DNA from 3 places in the Micromonospora sp. S4605 genome. Region 2 is predicted to be linked to each of the others. Evidence: riboswitches for the same ligand, from Rfam matches in the RefSeq annotation. Region 2 holds a riboswitch; each other region holds the start of a gene.

Region 1 (3,265 bases), on a different contig from region 2:
CGGCGCCCCGGCCGTCGCGGTGGGTGACGAGATCATCCTGGTCGAGCTGACCGACCCGGCCGACCCGACGGCGAGCAGCTACAACATCGCCGAGCACCAGCGCGGCAAGCCGCTGGTCTGGCTGGTGCTGCTCTTCGCCGCCGCCATCGTGGCGTTCGGCCGGTGGCGCGGGCTGGCCGCGCTGGCGGGCCTGGCCGCCAGCTTCGCCATCCTGCTCGCCTTCGTGCTGCCCGGGATCAGCGCCGGCGGGTCGCCGCTGCTGATCGCGATCGTCGGCGCCGCGCTCATCATGTTCGTGGTGCTGTACCTGACCCACGGGGTGACCGCGCAGACCTCGGTGGCGGTGCTCGGCACGCTCGGCAGCCTGGTGCTCACCGGGGTCCTGGGCACCCTCGCCACCGCCGCCACCCACCTCACCGGGTACGGCTCCGAGGACGCGACCACGCTGTCGATGTTCCAGGCCGACGTGGACCTGCACGGGCTGCTGCTGGCCGGGATCATCATCGGCTCGCTCGGCGTGCTCGACGACGTCACGGTGACCCAGGCCGCCACGGTCACCGAACTGGCGCACGCCAACCCGGGCCTGTCCCGGCTCCAGCTCTACCGCGCGGCGACCCGGGTCGGCCGGGCGCACATCGCCTCGACGGTGAACACCATCGTGCTGGCGTACGCGGGCGCGTCGCTGCCGCTGCTGCTCCTGCTCACCGCGGACTCCCGGTCGGTGACCCAGATCCTGACCAGCGAGTTCCTCGCCCAGGAGATCGTCCGCAGCGCGGTCGCCACCCTCGGGCTGATCGCCGCCGTGCCGCTGACCACCGCGCTCGCCGCGCTGGTGACCACGGCCGGCCGCGCCACCGCGCGTACCGGCGACGGCGACGGCGGCGATGGCGGCGGTGCCGGTGACGAGCCGTCGCGTACCCGGGAAGGTTCCCGGCCGGTCCCGGACCGGGCCGAGGCGCTGCGGGCGCTGACCGCACCGCGTGCCGGAAACACGTCCTCCGCCACCTCCACCGGGTGGCCCGATCCGGACAGGAGCACGGACGCCACATGGTGAGACTCCGTAGCGTGACCGTCCAGGCCGGCGAGCTTGATAAACGCGTCACTGGTCACCCTCCGCCGTTACGAAATAACGCATTTAGTCGGCTTCGGGACGTAGATCCACCGGTGGACTCTCGGGTAACCTCGCTGCCGGTCACCGCCGAAGGCGCGCAGCGGCGCCTGCGGTGCCGCCGCCCAATCGCCGCCAGGCGAGCCGGGGACCCAGGTACGTGGGGTGAGTCCGCGACAGCGGTAGGGGCCACTTCCGCCCCGAACCCGTCAGCTAACCCGGTCGGCGGTCGACGGAAGGGAACACTGTGACGGCACCCCTACGCCGCTGGTTGACACCTGTGGTGGCCGTGTTCGCCGCCTTGGCCGTCCTTGCCGGGCCCCTCCCGGCGTCGGCCGCACCCGCCACCCCCAAGCCCTCGGGGCACGAGGACGGCGACTCGAAGCTGATCACGGATGTGATCGAGTCGACCAACCGGAACTACTCGCAGGCGAAGTCCCGGCTGGAGAAGTCCAAGAAGCGCCAGCTGGAACTCGCGCTGGAGGTCGACCGGGCCCAGGCCGAGCTGAACGCGCTCGCCCCGCAGGTCAGCCAGCTCGCCACCCAGTCGTACCGGACGGGACGCATCGGCGCCGTGGCCATGCTGCTGGAGGCCAACAACCCGGACACGTTCGTCAAGCGGGCCACCGCCCTGGACGAGCTGAACATGGTCAACGCCAAGAAGCTCGCCGAGATCAACGAGGTGAAGACCCGCGCCGAGCAGGCGAAGCTGGCGCTCGAGGCGGAGATCCGCGAGCAGCAGAAGCAGACCAACCTGATGGCCAAGAACAAGCGCGACGCGGAGAAGGCGCTGGCGCTGGTCGGCGGGCTGGGCTTCACCGGCGGCCTGGTGTCGGCCACCTCGCCGGTCGCCCGGATCGCCCCGGGCCGCACCGCCGACGGCGACTGGAAGGCCGAGTCGTGCAGCGAGAACGACCCGACCACCTCCGGCTGTATCACGCCCCGGACGCTGCACATGTACAAGGAGGTCAAGCGGGCCGGGTTCAACCGGTTCGTCGGCTGCTACCGCCCCGGTGGCCCCTGGGAGCACCCGAAGGGCCGGGCCTGCGACTGGTCGCTGCAGAAGAGCGGCTTCTCCCCCTGGCACAACAAGGACACCCGGATGTACGGCAACAACCTCGCCGCGTTCCTGATCCGGAACGCGGACCGGCTGGGCGTCTACTACGTGATCTGGAACCGGCAGATCTGGTTCCCGGCGACCGGCTGGAAGTCGTACAGCGGGCCGTCGAACCACACCGACCACGTGCACGTCTCACTGCTGTAGCGACAGCCTGAGATCGCGCGACGCGAGGGCCGCTCCCGGTGGGACGGCCCTCGCACCGTCTTCGGCGACGGGGTGCGGTCAGGCGGCGGCCGGGGTCGGGTCCGCCGCCTGGTCGGGCAGGTCGCCGGCGGCGGTCACCGTCCGCACCTCGCCGGCGGCCAGCCGGTACGACATCCCGACCACCGCGCAGCGCCCGGCGGCCACCTCGGCGGCCAGTACGGCCGAGCTGCCCAGCATCGCCTCGACGGTGTGCGCGATGTGGATGTCGACGATCCCGTTCACGTCGGTCACCCCCTCGGCCTCGGCCCGACGCAGGCTGGGCATCATGGCGTCCACCACCGCCCCCAGGTGACCGGCCGGGGACGTGTCCGTCTCCACCGCGGTCCTGGCCGCCTGCACCGCGCCGCACGAGTCGTGCCCGAGCACGACCACCAGCGGCGTGCCGAGGACGGTCACCGCGTACTCGACGCTGCCGAGCACCTCGGGGCCGGTGGTGTGCCCGGCGGTCCGGACCACGAAGAGATCGCCGAGGCCCCGGTCGAAGATGATCTCGGCGGCCAGCCGGGAGTCGGAGCAGCCCACGATCACCGCGAAGGGGTGCTGCCCGTCGGCGACCGCGGCACGGTGCCCGGCATCCTGATTGGGATGGCGCGGGATTCCGGAGACGAATCGCCGGTTGCCGGCGGACAACTCGGCCAGCGCCTGCGCCGGGGTGGTCGGTGTGACCACCGGCCCCGTCGACTCCGGTGGCGGACCCGGCTGGGCGCCGGGCGAACCGGGACGGCTCATCCCCTCACCTCGTCCCTCGACGTACGTGACCTGGGCAATCCCGGCCGACGTCGGACGCGGGCTGCCACCACGGTCACACTCTGCACAAGATACGTCAAGATATA
Region 2 (3,265 bases):
CCGGGTCCGGCGGGTGCGGACCCGCCCCGGCGCCCGGGCCAGCTACGCGATCACCGACCGGCTGGCCGCCGGGCCGCTGCGCTTTCCGGTCACCTACCGGGCGGACGTGCTGGTCGCCGACGCCGACGAGATCGTCACGGTCGCGCGGCAGTGGCCCGCCACCACGGTGCGCAACCACACCCGGCTGGGGGTCGAACCGGACGGGGTCCGGATCGACGTGGAGATCACGCTGACCGCGCCGGCGCCGCTGTTCGGCTACGCCTTCCGGCAGGCCCGCTCGGCCCACCTGGGGCTGGCCGCCCGGCTCGGCGCGATGCTCGACCGCGGCCCGGCCGACCCGCCGGCCCCCGGCTGAGCCTCCTCGGCCGCGGCCGGGCCCGGTGCCGCACGCTCAGCGGGCCGCCGCCGTGGGCGCGTGCCGCGCGGGCGTGCCGGTGGCCCGCCGCAGCCGGCCCCACGGTTTGTACGTGGAGAGCACGGTCGCCACGATCAGCAGGGTGGTGGAGACCGAGGGGGCGACCACCAGGTCGATCCGGTCCCGCACCGGGAACGCCGCCCCGACCTCCCCGGCGTGCCGCAGCGTTGGGGTGAGCTGGAACAGCACCAGCCCGGTCATCACGGTGGTGAGCAGGAACTTCACCAGCACCCAGCGGTGCCGCAGCAGGCCCCACCTGGTGAGCAGGGCGCTGGCCACGCCGACCAGCCAGACGGTCACGCTCAACGGGGCGAAGAGCACGGTGCCGACCAGCGCGGAGATCGGGTAGACCGCGGCCGGGTCCGCGCCACGCAGTACGGCGACGCCGAGCGCGAGCAGGACGAGGTCGACGCCGAGCCAGCCGAGCGAGGTGACCAGGTGCAGGGTGAGCAGGGCCTTGCGGGCGGGAGGCGAGAGTCGGCTCATACCGGACGATGCTGCCGCCATGGCGGGCGTCGGTCGTCGGGCCGCTGACGACACCCGGCCTACGTCCGGCGGCGTAGCGCCGGGCGTGGCGCCCGCCGCGTCCGGCGTACCCGGTGACCCGCCGCCGGGGACGGGTCACCGGGGCCGGGGTCAGTACACCGACAGGTGCACGTGGTTGGTGTGGTCGCTGGACGGGTCGCCGCCCGCCCCGCTGTACGACTTCCACCCGCTGCTGGGTAGCCAGATCTGCCGGTACCAGATCACGTAGAGCACGGCGAGCCGGTCGGCGTTCCTGATGAAGAAAGCGGCCAGGTTGTTGCCGTACGTCTTGTCCCCGCCGGTGGCGTCCCCGCCGAAGCCGTCCTTCTGTGCCGCGAAGTCGCAGGCCCGGCCCTTCGGGTGCTCACCGGAGCCACCTGAGCGGTAGCAGGAGACGTACCGGGTGAAGCCGGCCGCCTTGGCTTGGTTCAGCGCGTGCAGGGTGCGCGGGGTGATGCAGCCGTTGGCCGGCGTCGGGTCGTTGACGCTGCACGACTCGGACGGCCAGGAGCCGTCGGCGTTGCGTGGGGCCGGCTTGGCCGTCGCGCTGGAGGTGCCCCGGTTGGAGGTGTCGCCGGAGGCCTTCGCGTTGGCCACGGTCAGCGCCCGCTCGGCCTGCTCCTTGCGCTTGGCCATCAGGGTGACCTGCTTGCGCTGCTCGCGGATCTCGCCGTCCAGGGCGAGCTTGGTCCGGTTGGCCTCGTCGCGGGTCTCCTGGAGGTTGCGCAGTGCCCGGTCCTCGTTGGCGGCGACCGCGTCGAGCGCGGCGGCGCGGTCCATGAAGCCCTCCGGGGAACTGCTGTTGAGCAGCGCGGACGCCGTCCCGAGCCGGCCGGCGCGGTACGCCACGCCGGCGATCTCGCCGACCTTGCTGGTGCGCTCGGCCAGCTCGCGCTCGGTGGCCTGGAGCTGGACGCCCAGTTCCTTCTGCCGCTTGACCGACGTGTCCAGCGCCGCCTTCGCGTCCAGGTAGCCCTTGCTGGCCGCCTCGAGCTGGGCGCGCAGGGCGGGGGTGCCGCCCTCGGAGTCCTGGCCGGGTGCGGCGGCCAGCAGGCCGGCGGTGGGCGCGGCGGCGCCGGCCGGTGCGGTGCTGACCGGCGCGATGGCGACGCCGACGGCGAGAGTGGTCACGATCAGTGCCGCCATCCGGGCGGCGGTACGTCGTACAGGTGCCACTACTGGCATGCAGGTGTCCTTCCGTCAGCCGCCGACCGGGTTAGCTGACGGGTTCGGGACGGAAGATCCCTACCGCTGACGCGGATGCACCCCAGGAACATGGTTCCCCGGCTCGCCTTGTCGGGCGATTAGGCGGCGGCCACCGCCGGCACCGGTGCGTGCCGCCTGGCGGAGGCCGGAACAGAGCCTACCGGTGCCACTGTGACCCGTGCAGCGGATGTGACTGAGGGTGTCCGCGTGGTCACTGGAAAATCCGGCATAAGCGCACGATACACACCCAGATTTAAGGTTGTGCTCATTACCACTCAACCGACCCGCAGGCCCCAGGCGCCGCTCCGGGCTCGATCTGCAACGTCGCGTGCTCGATCCGGAAGTCCTCGTGCAGGGCGGTGCGCGCCGCCGCGAGCACCCGGCCGACGTCCGCGCCGGGTGCCATGGTCAGGTGCGCCGAGGCCACCTCCATGCCCGAGGTGAGCGTCCAGACGTGCAGGTCGTGTACGCCGGCCACGCCGGGCACCGCGGCCAGCCGGTCGTGCACGGCGGTGACCTGGAGGTGCTCCGGGGCGGCCTGCACCAGGATGCGCAGCGCGGCCCGCCCGAGCCGCCAGGTGCGGGGCAGGATGAACAGGCCGATGCCGACCGCCACCAGCGGGTCCGCCCACCACCAGTCGGTGACCGCGATCAGCAGCGCCGCCCCGATCACGCCGAGCGAGCCGAGCAGGTCGCCGAGCACCTCCAGGTACGCCCCGCGCACGTTGATGCTCTCCCGGGCGCCGGAGCGCAGCAGCGCGAAGGCGGCCACGTTGGCGAGCAGGCCGAGTACGGCCACCACCAGCATCGGGCCGGCCAGCACCTCAGGCGGGTCGCCGAACCGGCGTACCGCCTCGATCACCACGTAGACGGCGACGCCGGAGAGCAGCACGGCGTTGGCCAGCGCGGCCAGCACCTCCAGCCGGTAGAGCCCGAAGGTGCGCTGCGGGTCGCCGGTCGTCCGCCGGGTGGCGGTGATCGCGGCGAGGGCCATCCCGATGCCGAGCACGTCGGTGAACATGTGCCCGGCGTCGGAGAGCAGGGCCAGCGAGCCGGTGCGGAAGGCGGCCACCGCCTCCACCACCATCAGCGCGGTGAGCAGGCCGAAAGCGGCCCAGA
Region 3 (3,265 bases), on a different contig from region 2:
CAGGAAGCCATGTGGACAGTCTATCGAACAGGTGTACGAACACCTAGTCCGACACGCAGGTCACCCGGGCGGCTTCGCTATGGTGTTCCGATGCTGCTCTCCGACCGCGACCTGGTCTCCGAGATCAAGGCGGGCACCCTGGCGCTGGAGCCGTTCGAGCCCACGCTGGTGCAGCCGTCCAGCATCGACGTACGCCTGGACAAGCTGTTCCGGGTCTTCAACAACCACCTCTACACGCACATCGACCCGGCGCAGCAGCAGGACGAGCTGACCTCGGTGGTCGAGGTGCCCGACGGCGAGCCGTTCGTGCTGCACCCGGGCGAGTTCGTGCTCGCCTCCACGCTCGAGGTGATCTCGCTCGGCGACCAACTCGCCGGCCGGCTGGAGGGCAAGTCGAGCCTGGGCCGGCTGGGCCTGCTCACCCACTCCACCGCCGGCTTCATCGACCCGGGCTTCTCCGGCCACGTGACGCTGGAGCTCTCCAACGTGGCGAACCTGCCGATCACCCTCTGGCCGGGCATGAAGATCGGTCAGCTCTGCATCTTCCGGCTCTCCTCCCCTGCCGAGCACCCGTACGGCTCGGCCGTCTACGGCTCCCGCTACCAGGGGCAGCGCGGCCCGACACCGAGCCGCTCCTGGCAGCAGTGGCGCACCTGGCCGACCCGCTGACGCAGGCAGGAAAAGGGCCCGCTCCGACGCCGGAGCGGGCCCTTTCGGCGGTACGCGGTCAGCCCGGCCGGCCGTAGCTGTGGATCGGGCCGTCGTCGACCTTCTTCATCTTGATCGGCACCCCGGCCCGGGAGGCGTGCACCACCCAGCCGCCGCCGACGTACATGCCGACGTGGTGCAGGTCGGAGTAGTAGAAGACCAGGTCACCCGGGCGCAGCTCGCCCCGGCTGACCGTCTTGGTGACCCCGCGCTGCTGCGCCGCGTTGTGCGGCAGCGAGACCCCGGCCTTGGCCCAGGCGGCCAGCATCAGCCCGGAGCAGTCGTACGAGTTCGGGCCCTCGGCGCCCCAGACGTACGGCTTGCCGATCTGGGCGCAGGCGAACTTGACAGCCACCCCGGCCGCGCCGCCCGGATAGCTGGCCGGGCAGGGGGCGGGACGCAGCGGCCCGCCGCCGCCGTTGCCGTACACCTTGATCCGCAGCTTCTGCAGCCGGTCGATCTCGGCGTTGATCTGCTTCTTCTTCGCCGCCAGCTGCGCCTCGGCCTGAGCGAGCTGGGCGACCATCTCGTCCAGCGGCGCCTTCTTGGCGGCCAGTTGGTCGCGCAGGTCGGCGACCTGCCGAACGTCCTGCTGCTGGCGGTCGGCGAACCGGTCGAGCATTTCGAGCTGCCCGACCACCTCGCCCGGCGAGCGACTGCCCAGCAGGGCGTTGATGGTGAGCACGTTCTCGCCCTTGTAGGCGCGGACGGCCAGCGCGCTGACCTTCTCCATCGCCTCGTCGACCTGGGCCTGAAGGGGTTTGATCTGAGCGGCCAGGGCGTCGGCCTGCTTCCGCTTGGCGGCCAGGTCCTGGCGGGTCGCGTTGTGCCGTTCGATGATCGGTTCGAGCTTGTTCCAGTCCTCGTCGATCTGGCGCTCGATCTCGGCGACGGTGGGTTCGGCGTGGGCCGCCGTGGCGCCGCCGGTCAGGACGACGGCGAAGCCGGCCAGGGCGGCGAGTGCGGTGGTGAAGCGGGACCAGCGTGAACGCGGCGCAGCCGTCGCCGGGCCGGCGTACGCCGACCGTGCCGACGGTGGCCGCGGGGCATGGTGTGCCACCGGGCTCCGTACTCCTTCTTCCCAGACCGCCTACCGGGTTAGCTGACGGGTTCGGGCGGGAAGGGGACGCCCTACCGCAGTGGCTGCGGATTCACCCCGGGTTACCTGGTTCCCCGGTTCGCTCGTCGAGCGATTCGGCGGTGTCGGACCGTTACCGCCCGGGTTGGACGGACCTGTTGCCGGGCCGACGAATGACCAGAGTAGAGATGGTCGTTATCAATCCGCAACCCGTGTCGCCGTGACACTCCGTACGCCCCGGCGATCCACGGCTCTCGACGGGACGTGTCGAAGGTTTTCTTCCTCAGGAGTTGATGCATGGAAAGGTATTGACGACAGGCCGGGCCCGGGGTGAAGGTGGCCGCATCGTCCACCCGTCTGACCAGGGGGTCCGATGCAGTTGTCCGCAAGGTCCACAAGGTCCACAGAATCCACGAGATCCACGAGATCGAGGAGCAGGCGCACCCTGCTCGCCGCCGCCGCGGCGCTCGCCCTGGCGGTCACCCCGTTCACCGCCGGTCCGGCCGCCGCCGAGCCCCTCGACCGGCAGCAGCAGTACGCCGCCGCGGCCGCGGAGTTCGGCGTGCCGGAGAGCGTCCTGCTCGCCGTGTCGTACCTCGAATCGCGCTGGGACACCCATCCCGGCAACCCGAGCACCAGTGGCGGCTACGGTCCGATGCACCTCACCGACGCCGCCCACGTCACCGCCCAACCCGCCGGTGGTCACATCGACGAGGGCGAGGACCCGCGCGGTGACGAGGCGCGGCCGCTGACCGTCGCCGCGCCCGCCGCCACCGAGTTGGCGCCGGCCGCTCTCGGCGACGCCGCGCTGCAGACCCTCCAGGCCGCTGCCGCGCTCACCGGCGCCAGCGAGGAGGCGCTGCGCGCCGACCCGACCACCAACATCCGCGGCGGAGCGGCGCTGCTCGCCGCGTACCAGCGGGAGCTGGGTGGCCCGGTCGGCGCGGCCAGCGACCCGGCGGCCTGGTACGGCGCAGTGGCCCGCTACTCCGGCGCCGGCGCCGAGGACACCGCGGCCGCCTTCGCCGACGAGGTGTACGGGCAGCTCCGGGAGGGCGCGAGCCGGACGACCGACGACGGGCACCTGGTGACCCTGGCCGCGCGGGAGGTCAACCCGGACACCTCGACGCTGCACCAGCTCGGGCTGCGGCGCGGTGAGCGGCCCGACGGGCTGGAGTGCCCGGTCGGCCTGGGCTGCGAGTGGATCCCGGCACCGTACGAGAAGTACGGCCCGGGCGCCGGCGACTACGGCAACCACGACCTGGGCAACCGGCCGGCCCAGCAGAAGATCGAGTACATCGTCATCCACGACACCGAGGGCTACTTCTGGCCGAGCGTCGGCCTGGTGAAGCGGGCCGACTACGTCGGCTGGCACTACACGCTGCGCTCGGTGGACGGCCACATCGCCCAGCACATCAAGGCCAAGGACGTCGGCTGGCACGCCGGCAACTGGTACGTCAACGCCAAGTCCATCGGCCT

What was found. A riboswitch is a leader RNA that binds a small molecule or an ion and turns the genes downstream of it on or off. The one in region 2 is predicted to bind cyclic di-AMP.
Region 1: another riboswitch for cyclic di-AMP. It lies ahead of DLJ47_RS10765 (coiled-coil domain-containing protein); the one in region 2 lies ahead of DLJ47_RS02255 (coiled-coil domain-containing protein).
Region 3: another riboswitch for cyclic di-AMP. It lies ahead of DLJ47_RS12910 (C40 family peptidase); the one in region 2 lies ahead of DLJ47_RS02255 (coiled-coil domain-containing protein).

What each region holds. Positions count from the first base shown of each region.
Region 1 covers NZ_QGSW01000152.1:3,937-7,201, reverse strand. Annotated here, with positions in the region: gene DLJ47_RS10770 (YibE/F family protein) at 1-1,054, shown strand, start outside; cyclic di-AMP (ydaO/yuaA leader) riboswitch at 1,221-1,351, shown strand; gene DLJ47_RS10765 (coiled-coil domain-containing protein) at 1,356-2,372, shown strand; gene DLJ47_RS10760 (carbonic anhydrase) at 2,451-3,161, opposite strand.
Region 2 covers NZ_QGSW01000048.1:4,892-8,156, forward strand. Annotated here, with positions in the region: gene DLJ47_RS02245 (hypothetical protein) at 1-355, shown strand, start outside; gene DLJ47_RS02250 (hypothetical protein) at 392-901, opposite strand; gene DLJ47_RS02255 (coiled-coil domain-containing protein) at 1,052-2,125, opposite strand; cyclic di-AMP (ydaO/yuaA leader) riboswitch at 2,130-2,261, opposite strand; gene DLJ47_RS02260 (cation diffusion facilitator family transporter) at 2,415-3,265, opposite strand, start outside.
Region 3 covers NZ_QGSW01000172.1:9,696-12,960, reverse strand. Annotated here, with positions in the region: gene DLJ47_RS12920 (pyridoxamine 5'-phosphate oxidase family protein) at 1-11, opposite strand, end outside; gene dcd (dCTP deaminase) at 91-669, shown strand; gene DLJ47_RS12910 (C40 family peptidase) at 728-1,768, opposite strand; cyclic di-AMP (ydaO/yuaA leader) riboswitch at 1,781-1,918, opposite strand; gene DLJ47_RS12905 (N-acetylmuramoyl-L-alanine amidase) at 2,160-3,265, shown strand, end outside.